DNA from 3 places in the Ruegeria sp. C5 genome. Region 2 is predicted to be linked to each of the others. Evidence: riboswitches for the same ligand, from Rfam matches in the RefSeq annotation. Region 2 holds a riboswitch; each other region holds the start of a gene.

Region 1 (4,210 bases), 410 kb from region 2:
CCGCCACGGGCGTGACGGTATGATGGTACGGATCAAGAGGTGCATCTGGTTGCGGATCGCATGCCCACCGGATGCGATTGTCTAGCACATCGAATTCGTCGGCCGGGCGCGGGGGCTCAATCACACACAGCTCGAAGTGATTATCTCCATCGGCCACGTCTTGCCGCAAACACTGCCCGATCCCATCTGGGTCGTCTACCGGATGTGCCGGAATTTTTGGTTTAGCGCTGCGGGCTAGGTATCGGACTGTTAGATCGGGGCCCAGCCGATACGGTGTTGTCGACCAGAAATGGACCTCAAAAGGCGAGTGCATATAGTTCGAGGCAAAATCACTCGCGACGCGAAACTGACGCTTGCCTTCACGAGTGAGGAAGGCTCGAAATCCTGCGCGCAGCCCTTTGATGATCAACCTAAGGCTCCATTTTCGTCGCCCTTTGATCGCGTGCTGGACCGCTTGTAATGTGGCGACAAGCCTGCCCAATCGCTCATATTCATCGGGGACATAGCTGGGAAACACATCCTGATCGACCAATACAAAATCGAACTCGTCGCTGAGTTGTGTGGTCCCCAGATGTGCAAGTGCTTCGGCGTCGATCAGCTTGGGGCCTGGCACGTCAAAAAGCTTGATCGCCATCCCGTGGGCATCCGATTTCCGGTCATCCAGATGCGCGCCGTTGGAAAAGCGAAGTGCGGCTGTATAGTCTGCGGGCTGTTCAAACAGGCCGTGACGGAACTGTTCTGGTAGATCGTTTCTGACGGTGAATGTTGCAGCCACGCACCCGTGACTGCGCCCATGCTGAGCCCTTAAGCGATGGCCTTTCCACCGTGCAACGGCCTCGAGATTGTGGTCAATGACATCATCAACAATATCCGGCGGCAATGCGTTTTGCGAAACATGCGTCAAAGAACCGTCTCCTTGGATAAACCCAGGCAATGATCAAACAGGGGTAAGGCGCTGACAAAGCTAAACCTCTAAATTTGTTCAGCTTACCTCAGATTGTCTAATTTCCAAACACACCAACTATGGACAGCCGTGGCCAGACAAATTCGGCGCGCAGCCCAACCCATTCGGTTGGTGCTACGGACACGTGGTTGCCCGCGCTCGATCCTCGACCAGAGTTGGGCGCCTTCGACTTTATCATTGACGTGTCCGGTGTTCTCGGGCACTCAATCGATTGATGGTTCCCGGTGGTGTTGCCGCGGGATGAAAAGGGAATACGGTGAGGTTTGCCAAAAGGTGCCAATTCCGTAACTGCCCCCGCAACTGTAAGCGGTGAGCAAGGCCAAACAGCCACTGGTCCACAGGGTCGGGAAGGTTGGCCGAGCGCGGACCCGCAAGTCAGGAGACCTGCCATCAGATGTTTAACCAACTCGGGGCGGGGCGTCCTGGAAGGAGGCTTTGATGGCGCGTCAATCGCGTGTTTACATTGTCGGCAGCTTCCGCATGCGCTTGGAAACAAGTGGAGTGGACCATGCCAGATACGCCTGATCATTTCATTCTAGTCTGCGAAAGCTGCACTGAAGGGCTGCCCCTTGATGAAATTTGCGATGCGTTGACTGGGAAATTACATCGCAGTTTTGCGATCCGCGCGTCGTCTTGCATGGCAGGCTGCGATAGTCCCAGAACGGTTGGGTTCCAGGCCGTAGGAAAGGCGCAATACCTTTTTGGTGGCATTCAGACCGCGGATGAGGTGCAGGCGCTGGCTGAGTTTGCAGCGCAGTATCGTGAAAGCCCGGATGGCTGGACAAATGCCACTGATCGCCCGCAGGCGTTGTTCAATAAAACCCTCTCGCGCATGCCGCGGATCGAACAGGGGGCATCGCAATGACGTTGCCACCCTTTCTGATTGCCGAAAACCTTGAGTATTATGCCCTTACCGGAGATGTCCTGTTGCAGGGCGTCTCGTTCGAGTTGTACGAGGGTTCCATTCTAGCCATCGCCGGCCCGAACGGGGCGGGGAAAACGACGCTTCTCAATCTGTTGTGCGGCGCTGAGCCGCTGGCACTTGGTGATGTTCGGATCAAAGGACGCAGTCTGAAAAAGCTCACGGCCAAAGAGCGTGCGCGCATGATTGCAGTGGTAGGTCAGCAGGAACTGCCCGATGGACGCTTGGCGTTACGCGATTATGTTGCGCTGGGGCAAATACCCATCCGTGCGGACCGCTCTGCCGAAGGCCACGCGCAAGAGCTGGACCGGATTTTAGACCTGACCGGTCTCGCCAATCTCGCGGACAAGCGCATGGCCCAACTGTCCGGAGGCGAACGTCAGCGTGCCCATATCGCACGTGCTTTGGCGCAGAACCCTTCGTTGCTGTTTCTGGACGAACCGACCAACCATCTGGATCCTGATGCAAAAGGGCGGATGCTGTCTTTGGTCGCCGAGCTTGGGATCACCGTGGTCATGATCGTACACGATCTGGTCATGATCCCCGAATTCGCCACACACGTGGCGCTGATGAAATCGACCCGCATGATCGAGTTTGGATCGGTGGACAAGGTGCTGACACCCGAAAGAGTCCGCGAAACTTTTGGCGTTGATTTCCTCTGCTTTCTCCACGAAGGCCGCGTGATCCCGGCGCTTGATATTCGAAGAACCACAATCTCAACTTAGTCGAAGGAACACACTGAGATGAAATACATCTGGCCCGTGGCGTTGGCCACCGCCATGGCAAGCGGTGCTGCTGCGCAAGAAGTCACCGTAGACAACTGCGGCGAACCGCTGGTTTTTGATACCGCGCCCGAGCGCCTGGTTGTGCATGACATGAACATGACCGATATGGCTTTTGCATTGGGTCTGCAGGACAAGATCGTCGGCCTGACCGGCATCACCGGCTGGTACAAGACCAGCCCTGATTTTGATGCCCTGCGCGGCGACATCCCCGAGCTTGCGCCGAAATATCCGACCGTCGAAAACTTGGTGGCGGTTGAACCCGACCTGTTCTTTGCCGGTTGGTACTATGGCATGAAGCCGGGTGGTGATGTGACCCCAGATACATTGGAACCGTTCGGAATCAAGACCTTGGTTCTAACGGAAAGCTGTGTCCATCTGGACAAGGATCGCCCCGAAGCCAGCATGGATCTTCTGTTTGGCGATGTGTTGCGCTTGGGCAAGGTGATGCAAGTCGAAGACAAGGCCGAGGCTCTGGTCTCGGGCTGGAAAGAGCAGCTGGCAGCGATCGAAGCCAAGACTGCTGAACTGCCCAAGCCCCGCGTCTTTCTTCTGGATGGTCCTGCAGATGCTCCGTTTACCGCCGGTAAATTCGCGATTCCCGACGCGATGATCACAGCCGCCGGTGGTGAAAACGTCACTCATGACATGGACACGAGCTGGGGCCGCACTTCGTGGGAGGCCGTTGCTGCATCGAACCCGGAATTCCTGGTTTTGTTGGATTATCAGACCGGCAATGGTGCCGAGGACACCTTCAAGTTCCTGCAGGAACATCCCGTCATGTCGCAGACTGATGCCGTCAAGAACGAACGCTGGATCGGATTGCGCTACGAAGAGCTAACGCCGGGACCGGCAAATATCGAAGCGATCTCGAAGATGGCGCGCGCGATGCATTCGGGTCAGAGCTAATATGGGCCGACTGGGCCTGACGTTGTTGCTGGGGGCGGTCGTTCTGACCGCCCTTTTGCTGATTTCCACGATCTACGGCACAACCTCGATTCCTTTGTCCGACACCTTCACCGCGATATTGCGCGGTACCGGGTTGCAGGACGGAGAGATGTCGCCGCTGCATAGGATCGTATTCGACCTGCGATTGCCCCGCGCGTTGTTTGCAGCCGTGATCGGTGCTGGGCTGGGCATCGTTGGCGTGGTGCTGCAAACGACCACACGTAATGACCTTGCCGATCCATTTCTGTTCGGCCTGTCCTCGGGTGCGGCAGCGGGGGCGGTGTTTGTAATTACCGTGACCGGAGATATTCTGGGTTTCTGGACTCTGCCTCTGGCTGCCTTTTGCGGCGGTCTTGTGGCGTCGGGCATCGTGCTGGCGCTGGTTCATGGGCTTCGCACCAGCGCACCGGAAAAGCTGATCCTTGCGGGTCTGGCTGTGTCGTTTTTGTTTTCGGCCATAACCAACTATCTGATTTTCGCCGGCGATAGCCGCGCCGCCCATTCTGTCATCTTCTGGATGCTGGGGGGGCTGGGCCTGGCCCGTTGGGAGACGTTCCCGCTGGTGTGCATCGGTCTGCTGCTGATCCTGAGCTA
Region 2 (4,210 bases):
TCGCAACCTTTGTGTCCGGCGTTACCTGCGCCGCATAAGCATCTGCGGTGACGGTGCCTGTGGCGTCGTCATGGACCACCAGAACATGATCTTGCCCGGCCACCCCGGCCCAACGCGCGCAAGCGCTTCGGGTCGCGGGATGTTCCAGCGTTGTGCCAAGCACCCGACCGGTGCCTGTGCCCAGACAGGCGTTCATTATCAAACGAAACAGCAGCTCGGTCCCGCTTTCGCCGACAAAGAACTGGCCACCGGGGGCGTTCATGAACACGGCCATATCTTCTTTGGCCTTGTTGATTACCCGCACCAGTTCGTGACTTCCCGGGTTGTCGCGGCCCTGATTGTCAGGGATCGCAGCATAAGCCTGCGAGGTGCCCACAACCGAATTCAGCGTCAGCGCCCCACCCGCGTTTTCAAAGAAAATACGCGGTCCCTGCTGCGGGCAGTGGTCAACCTGCGCAAATCGGGCACGGATTTGTTCAAGCAATTCTGGAGTGATCTTGGTCATCGGGAACCATTCCTGCGAAAATGTCATTCTGGCAAGATATATGCGCCCTTTTGCAAAACTACTCACAAAAAAACTTGGGGCATTGTGGGTGGAAATTGAGACCATCGAGCCAAGAGAACTCAGCCACAAGAGCAATATGGTTCGCGAATTTCAATTTCGTCGGCCCGATCACACCCTCACGCATGCCTTCGCTTGGTTGAGAAACCGCTGGTCAGGCCGACGGTTTGTAACCTGAGCGTTGTTCTAGAGACATCGCCTTGCAAAAGAAATTTGATCTAATGCAGAACGGCTTGGACCCTGCGAAGCTACTGATTGCTACCGTCTTGGACACCAATCGCAGTGGCCATGCTGTTCTAGTTTGTCGCTCGAGTGATGGCGATTTGATTCTGGACAGTGTCACCAACAGGATCAAATCGTGGAAGGAAACGAGGTATCTTTTCCTACGAATACAGGACCCAAATCACCCTGATCGTTGGGTGCAGGTTTCTAGCTGCTAAAAACAATGTGGCGCGCCCTAGAGACGCGCCACAATAAAATTTTGGTCCTGCGACTACTGGTTGTTTCGCGGCAACCCAAGTTTAGGACACCGCTTCAAACTTTGGTCAAGCTTTCGCAGCGTTGTACAAACGCGGAGTCACCAGACCTGTACTGTTCAAACCGCGCATTGCCTTGGCTGCCGCAAGCACTGCCAGATCAGCAATCGGCTCAATGACAATTACCAGCATATAAGCGCCGCCAAAGGACAGAACCGACGCCATGGTTTCTGCGCCGAAACCCTGGCCGTAGAAGGCCCAGAACCCAACCCATGCGACTACTCCTCCCTGATACGTCGCACTTAGGGCAAGAGCTTGGCCATATTTGAGGTCAACATATGCTGTGCCGGGTGCGATGATGCGGCTGGCCAGTGCCTGTAGCGCAAATAGCGGCACCAGCAGAGTGGTCAGGTTGATGAAGTACTGCGGAAGATCGAACGGGGCAAAAAACACACCCTGAATCAGGAGACCAGCTGCCAATCCAAAAGCCGCGGGTGCAGCACCGAGAAGCAGAAACAGCGTCGACCCCAGGATGAAGTGGACTTCAGAGACACCAACCGGGAAATGCGGCAGGACTTCGAAGAAAAGGAAAACCCCAACGGTGGCGAGCACCGAGCGCATAACAAAAGATGCAGGTCCATTCGCACGCAATGTGGAAAACGTTTCTTTCGCTGCGTAAGTAGCCGCACCTGCGGCGGTAACATAGGAAAGCGCGATTTTGGCACCATTCACGATGCCCGGTTCGATATGCATGTTCTTTCTCCCTACCGCCTCACCCGGCGGCTTGTCAGGTTGAATCGACCGTAAGGCCGACAGGTTCAGTCTGGGCATAGCCCGGCGCTTTACGGCAGGTCTCCTGACTCGCGGGTGCTCGCTCCGCCAACCTTCCCGGTTCCATTACGAACCAGTGGTGTCTTGGCATCGCTCTCCGCTCACAGTTGCGGGGGCAGTTACGGAATTGGCGCCATTGAAAACACCGAACCGTATTCCCTTTTAATCCTTTTGGCTTCCGCCATCAGGAACCGAAAACAAATCACCGCTACAATGGCGGCTTCGCCTGTGTCAATTGTCTTTGCGACCTATTCCAATGTAAACTCGACCGAAGCAGGATTCACGCAACCGGTCACGTGATCAACTGGGTAAACCAAGCGTTACCTGAAACCTCTTGAAGCTCTAGCTGCTAGAGGCTTTAAGATTCGAATTAATTCGCGATAGTGCGATCCAAATACGTTAAACTTGTGAACCAGGACGAGACCTATGCTTACAAGGCGCCATTTCATTCAATCCACCACAGCGCTGTTCTCGGCGTCTGCGGCCAGTCCATTGATCGCCAAAACCTGGCCAACCGCATCGCAGAAGACCTATTGGGACAGTCAGGTCACGCCAATTGGTTACGATCCAATGACCTCAAATCCGTGGGGTGTTCACGACCGTTTTTTACCAAGACGCGTCGCGGCAAATGATGGTTTGGTTCCAGGTGACATCCATGTCGATGCCGTCGCACGATATCTTTATCATATCGAAGAAGGCGGGACCGCAATGCGCTATGGCGTAGCGATCGCGCGCGGGAACCTTTACGAGCCCGGCACCTATGTTATCCGCCGAAAGGTCGAATGGCCACACTGGACACCAACCGCTTCAATGATCGAGCGCAACCCCGAATACGCGGAATTCCGGAATGGCATGGAGCCCGGGCCGAATAATGCTCTCGGCTCTCGTGCCCTTTATCTATACGTTGGAGACCGAGACACATATCTCAGAATTCACGGCACGCCTGAGCCAAGAAGCATCGGCGGTCGCGCAAGTTCTGGATGTGTGCGAATGATCATGGCTCATATCAATGACCTCTACCCAAACGTGAAAACCGGCTCGACCGCTTTCCTATACTCTGCCGAAGATAGCGTCACAGCCCGCTCATGAATATTGGGCAGCGTACATGGACGTCGCTGCCCTCATTTCGATCAGGCGTCGCGCGCAATGCAGATCGGAGCGCCATTCGTCGCGCGCAATGGTACCAATGTCGTCTCGACGGGTCCGCTGTGCTCATACCAAAAGCAATTGTCTTCGGGCAGGAGGCGCGCTGTGGTCAAATCCTGCGCCGGCCCTGCCAGCGCTACGACCGAATCTGGCACGTTGCCTGGTTCAAGTGCTTTGCTTTTGGCCCCGGTGAACTGGGCTGAGCAACCAGCCGTAATCGAGACTAACGTGATGGAAATTGCGATCCGTTTCTGCATTGATCTGTTCCAAATTTTTTGCGTCATCTGCAATTAGATTGCATCCACACGGCCGGCCCGCAAGACGAAATGAACTAACAATATCGCAGGCAAAGAACCCGGATGAAAAAAATATAAAAGGTATTGAAGCTCTAGTCACTGTAGGAACTATTTACAAAGGACCATAGAGATTCTTGAGGTCCAATCATGTCATCCGATACCCAAAGCCACGACCATGGCCACGAAAACAAACATGGTCACCACGCATGCGGTAGCGGCTGGGTGTCACAGGCCCACCGGCCGGAAGGTGCTATTGTGCGGTGCCAACTCGAACCTACATAAGCTGTAACTTTGTAAGGAGACCCAGATGCTGACGATCGGAACGCTTGGAAAAAAGACCGGAACCAAGGTTCAGACTATCCGCTACTACGAGCAGATCGGACTTATGCCGGAACCGGGGCGCACCGAAGGTGGCCAGCGGCGTTATCGCCATACCGAACTGGATCGTCTGGCTTTTATCCGTCACGCCCGCCAACTGGGGTTTTCGCTTCAGGCAATACGCGAACTGCTTGATTTGTCCGACGATCCAGATCGCCCATGTCATGAAGCTGACAGTATTGCGCGCCGACAACTCAAACAGATTGAGCAAAGAATGGCACGGCTGGAAGCGTTACGGAACGAGCTGGAGCGCATGGTGCATGAAAGCTGTGTCGGCAACACCTCGGATTGTCGTGTTCTCGAAGTTCTACGCGATCATTCCGAATGTCTTACTGATCACGAAGAAATCGGCGCGTAACCCTGGGCAGCGTCGTTGCGAACTGGAATTAGCCCCTCGAAGCCATAGTCACTATAGCAATTACAAGTCTTTCAGAGTTGATTCGACGATAGACCAAATGCTGAACAGAGACCCGTTGCTAGCCGCCACACCTCTGCTTGATTTTGAAACACCCGCAATCTTG
Region 3 (4,210 bases), on a different contig from region 2:
CGCTTCGGTGGCGCAGGCCCGCGCCCGTGACAAGGCTTTCGGCAAGATGGTGCGCAGCGTGATGCACGAGAAAAAATCCCGTAAAGGGCTATAACGAAGCTGGGCACCGACCTACCGGTGCCCAGCGCTATCAGGCGATCAGCCTAGGCCAGACTGCCGCATTCCGTCTTGCGAATGCACCGATATGGCCGATCTTGGACACTCCGAATTCGCTTGGTGCAAGCAGATGGCGCCCGGCTTTGGGTCCATAGAGATCGGCAAGACGCCAGACAGCATCCGGCGGCACCATTTCATCATCTGCGAAGGTAAACAGATCGACACGTTTGCCCAAGTCTTTCCAGCGGGCGGCGGGCAGTGTCGTGCCGATCTCTGGCACATAGCTTTTGGGGGCGGTGCACCATTTGCGCCATTGCCAATAGACTTGGGCAGGCAGGTCCGATCCAAACCCGACCAACCGCCCGGGCAGGTAGCCAAGCGCCTTGACCACCAGCGGCGCGTGACCATACCAGAACAACGCCGCCAAAGCGCGATAAGGCCAAGGGTGATCCGCCAGCGTTACCAGACCCGAACAGACACAGATCATCCTGTCAATCTGATCGATATCGGGTTGGATCGGGCCAAACATTCCGCCCAAGGAATGACCGATGCTCCATAGCTTGGCCTGCGGAAACCGTCGGCGCATCTCGGCCCGGGCGGCTGGAATGTCGATCAACGCCCAATCGGCCATGGTGACATTTGACCGCTTTTGCGAACCCACCAAAGAGTGACCAAAATCCCGGTAATCGTAAGTCAGGCAGGCCATGCCCTGTTCTTCGGCGAGCCATCGGGCGAAGTACTGATAGTAATCCCTCGGCACCCCAGTCGCACCGTTTATGACGACCACCTTTTCGGGGTCGGCAACCGGACGGTAAAGCCGCGCCGACAACATTGCCGGGCCGGACGGGATTTGAAAATCCTCGGTCACAACCGCCTGCTGCGTGTCCAACATGGTGCCCTCTAATACCGACTGAACTGATCAGTTCACCCGAAGCGCCTCAAGTCAAGGTTGACGTGACTGGACCATACGTCACTTGCCTGACGCAATTTTCTTGACTCGGGCACGGCGCAGCCGCTAGCCATGTCGCGATGGTTCTCGCGCCCAATCGGGCCGGGATGAAAAGGGAACACGGTGCGGTTCTGCCCGAATAAATCCGGAAAGAACCTAGTCCGAGACTGCCCCCGCAACTGTAAGCGGAGAGCAATGCCGAGATACCACTGGCCTTGAAGGCTGGGAAGGTCGGCAAAGCGATGACCCGCAAGTCAGGAGACCTGCCATCGGATGTAGAACCGAAACTCGGGCGGGGTGTCCGGGACGGGTTTGATCGTGCTCCGCAACGACCAACCTGTGCCACGCCCTCGCCTTGCGCGCGGAGGGCGCATTGATGATCTGGAAGACCAAAACACACGAATTCGCGGCGACCGTGTGCCAACGTACTGGCGCGCCCTGCCCCGCATTGGCACAGATGGCGCGGGCTCTGACGCAGACCATGTCCGCCACAAAACCGGTCACGAAAACTGAGTTTGAGATTGAAGGCACCATAGATCTGTCGCACTGCCCGGAAGGATGCACCGCCCGCTTTCGCGCCCAATGCGACCAGATACGTGTATTCTGCGGAACCGATCCTGAAATCGATACCGGCCGGCTGGATGACTACGCAGACATGATGTTCGGAACCGAGTACCGCAGCCTACCCGCAGACCTGCTAAGGAATCCTCCTTGCGCCATGCTTGAGGCTTCGCTTCTGGTGCAGCACAACGGTGGCGAAATCTCGCCACATGTTGGTGTCTAAGCCGTCAAACGGCTTGAACACGGGCCGGTTCAACGGCCCAAAGCATCTGGGCATTTGTCTCGACTGCGCAAGGACGCACCGTACGCAATCGCTTCAATGCCGCCTCAGGCCGTTCACCGCATTCAACCATCAGACGCAGAACCACCATCCCGGATCGGCCACAGCCACCACGGCAATGCACTAGTACACGGCCACCACCTGACAACGCCTGACGTGCGGTCGCGCCAACGCGGGGCCAGCGGTCCAAAATCTCTTTGGGTGGCGTGCCAAAATCTTCGATCGGCAAATGCACCCATCTGCTGGCACGCCCCTGAATATCAGCGCCAAAATTCCGCGCACCATCCTGAATCATCTCGACCTCAGTCGTCATCGAGATCACAAGCCCGGGCTTCCAGTCTGCGATAAGATCAAGGTCTTCTGTATACGTTCCTCCACGCCCAGGCATCGAGGACAAGGCCAAGGTGCCTCCGCCAACCTGCAACGCATAAACCACCAGTTGCGACATAATCTCCCCCCAAACAAACTTCACCCAACAACATACTGGTCCAGTAAATAGAATAGAGTGGATTTTAGCCGCATACCCACGCATTCCAAAATGAAAATCGTCCCGGCTGGCTGTGGACGCGGGCGGCGGGGGCCTCTACGCTGCGGCGTAACGCGAATCCGACAGAGCAGACATGACCGAGACGCCCAACCCCGCCTACCAGGTTCTTGCCCGCAAATACCGCCCCGAAACCTTTGCCGATCTAGTCGGTCAGGACGCCATGGTGCGTACCCTGAAAAACGCATTCGAAGCGGATCGGATCGCGCAGGCCTTTATCATGACCGGCATCCGCGGCACCGGTAAGACGACGACCGCCCGGATCATCGCCAAGGGTATGAACTGCATCGGTCCCGATGGCAGCGGCGGCCCTACCACCGAACCCTGCGGTCAATGTGAACACTGCGTAGCCATCATGGAGGGCCGCCATGTCGATGTGATGGAGATGGACGCCGCCAGCCGCACCGGTGTCAATGACATCCGCGAGATCATAGACAGCGTCCGCTATCGCGCTGCGTCTGCGCGCTACAAGATCTATATCATCGACGAGGTTCACATGCTGTCGACCAGCGCTTTCAACGCGCTGCTCAAGACGCTGGAAGAACCCCCCGAACACGTGAAGTTCATCTTTGCCACCACCGAGATTCGCAAGGTCCCGGTAACCGTCCTGTCCCGTTGCCAGCGCTTTGATCTGCGCCGGATCGAGCCGGAGGATATGATCGGACTGCTGCGCAAAATTGCAGATGCCGAAGGGGCGCAGATTGCCGAGGATGCGTTATCGTTGATCACCCGGGCTGCCGAAGGATCAGCGCGGGATGCGACCTCACTGCTGGATCAGGCGATCTCGCACGGGGCCGGTGAAACCAGCGCGGATCAGGTGCGCGCGATGCTGGGGCTGGCCGATCGGGGCCGGGTGCTGGATCTGATGGATATGATCCTGCGCGGCGATGCTGCAGGCGCGTTGACCGAGCTGAGCGGGCAATATGCCGAAGGGGCTGATCCACTCGCCGTCTTACGCGATCTGGCTGAAATCACGCATTGGGTTTCGGTGGTCAAGATCACCCCGGATGCCGCCGAAGATCCCACCGTTTCCCCCGACGAACGCGCCCGAGGTCAACAAATGGCCGAGGCTCTGCCCATGCGAGTCCTTACACGCATGTGGCAAATGCTGCTGAAAGCGCTTGAGGAAGTTTCCGCCGCACCCAACGCAATGATGGCTGCGGAAATGGCCGTGATCCGCCTGACCCATGTGGCCGACTTGCCTAGCCCGGAGGAGCTGATCAAGCGTCTGCAAGATACGCCTCCGCCGCCCAATGGTGGCCCCGGCAAGGGAATCGGGGCGCCTGGACATGCTCTTTCCGCGCCACAGGCTGTGGCCCGACCGGCCTATGCCGCATCGGGAATCGGCGGCAACGCAGGCGGGCCAACAGCCGCGCTGGCCCAAGATGTGCAGGCAGCGCTGGCACGCTATCCAACATTTGAACATGTGGTTGAACTGATCCGAGCCAACCGGGACGTGAAGTTGTTGGTCGAGGTCGAAAACGGCGTGCGTCTGGTATCCTACCAACCGGGCAGGATCGAGTTCGCCCCAACCGACAACGCCCCGACCGACCTGTCACAACGATTGGGCGCGTCGCTGCAGCGTTGGACAGGCAACCGGTGGGCCGTTTCTATTGTCGCTGAGGGCAACGCACCGACCATTGCCGAGGTACGGGACGCTGCAGACTTGGCACTGAAGGCCGAGGCTGAACAGCATCCTCTGGTGCAAGCAGTGCTGACTCATTTCCCGAAAGCGCGGATCAAGAGCATCGAAACCGCAGAACAACGCGCCGCTCAGGTC

What was found. A riboswitch is a leader RNA that binds a small molecule or an ion and turns the genes downstream of it on or off. The one in region 2 is predicted to bind cobalamin.
Region 1: it holds a riboswitch for cobalamin, as region 2 does, so the genes downstream of both, ACR0AW_RS08855 (DUF1636 family protein) here and ACR0AW_RS10580 (energy-coupling factor ABC transporter permease) in region 2, are expected to answer to the same signal.
Region 3: it holds a riboswitch for cobalamin, as region 2 does, so the genes downstream of both, ACR0AW_RS20665 (hypothetical protein) here and ACR0AW_RS10580 (energy-coupling factor ABC transporter permease) in region 2, are expected to answer to the same signal.

The regions. Positions count from the first base shown of each region.
Region 1 covers NZ_JBQFRX010000002.1:182,354-186,563, forward strand. The annotation lists gene ACR0AW_RS08850 (catalase family protein) at 1-904, opposite strand, end outside; cobalamin riboswitch at 1,163-1,370, shown strand; gene ACR0AW_RS08855 (DUF1636 family protein) at 1,473-1,829, shown strand; gene ACR0AW_RS08860 (ABC transporter ATP-binding protein) at 1,826-2,611, shown strand; gene ACR0AW_RS08865 (ABC transporter substrate-binding protein) at 2,630-3,577, shown strand; gene ACR0AW_RS08870 (iron ABC transporter permease) at 3,579-4,210, shown strand, end outside.
Region 2 covers NZ_JBQFRX010000002.1:591,309-595,518, reverse strand. The annotation lists gene ACR0AW_RS10590 (aminotransferase class V-fold PLP-dependent enzyme) at 1-505, opposite strand, end outside; gene ACR0AW_RS10585 (transglutaminase-like cysteine peptidase) at 763-1,002, shown strand; gene ACR0AW_RS10580 (energy-coupling factor ABC transporter permease) at 1,108-1,791, opposite strand; cobalamin riboswitch at 1,868-2,080, opposite strand; gene ACR0AW_RS10575 (L,D-transpeptidase) at 2,296-2,958, shown strand; gene ACR0AW_RS10570 (hypothetical protein) at 3,000-3,272, opposite strand; gene ACR0AW_RS10565 (MerR family transcriptional regulator) at 3,619-4,047, shown strand.
Region 3 covers NZ_JBQFRX010000010.1:51,218-55,427, forward strand. The annotation lists gene rsgA (ribosome small subunit-dependent GTPase A) at 1-94, shown strand, start outside; gene ACR0AW_RS20660 (alpha/beta fold hydrolase) at 131-988, opposite strand; cobalamin riboswitch at 1,110-1,330, shown strand; gene ACR0AW_RS20665 (hypothetical protein) at 1,422-1,829, shown strand; gene ACR0AW_RS20670 (phosphatase domain-containing protein) at 1,834-2,334, opposite strand; gene ACR0AW_RS20675 (DNA polymerase III subunit gamma/tau) at 2,507-4,210, shown strand, end outside.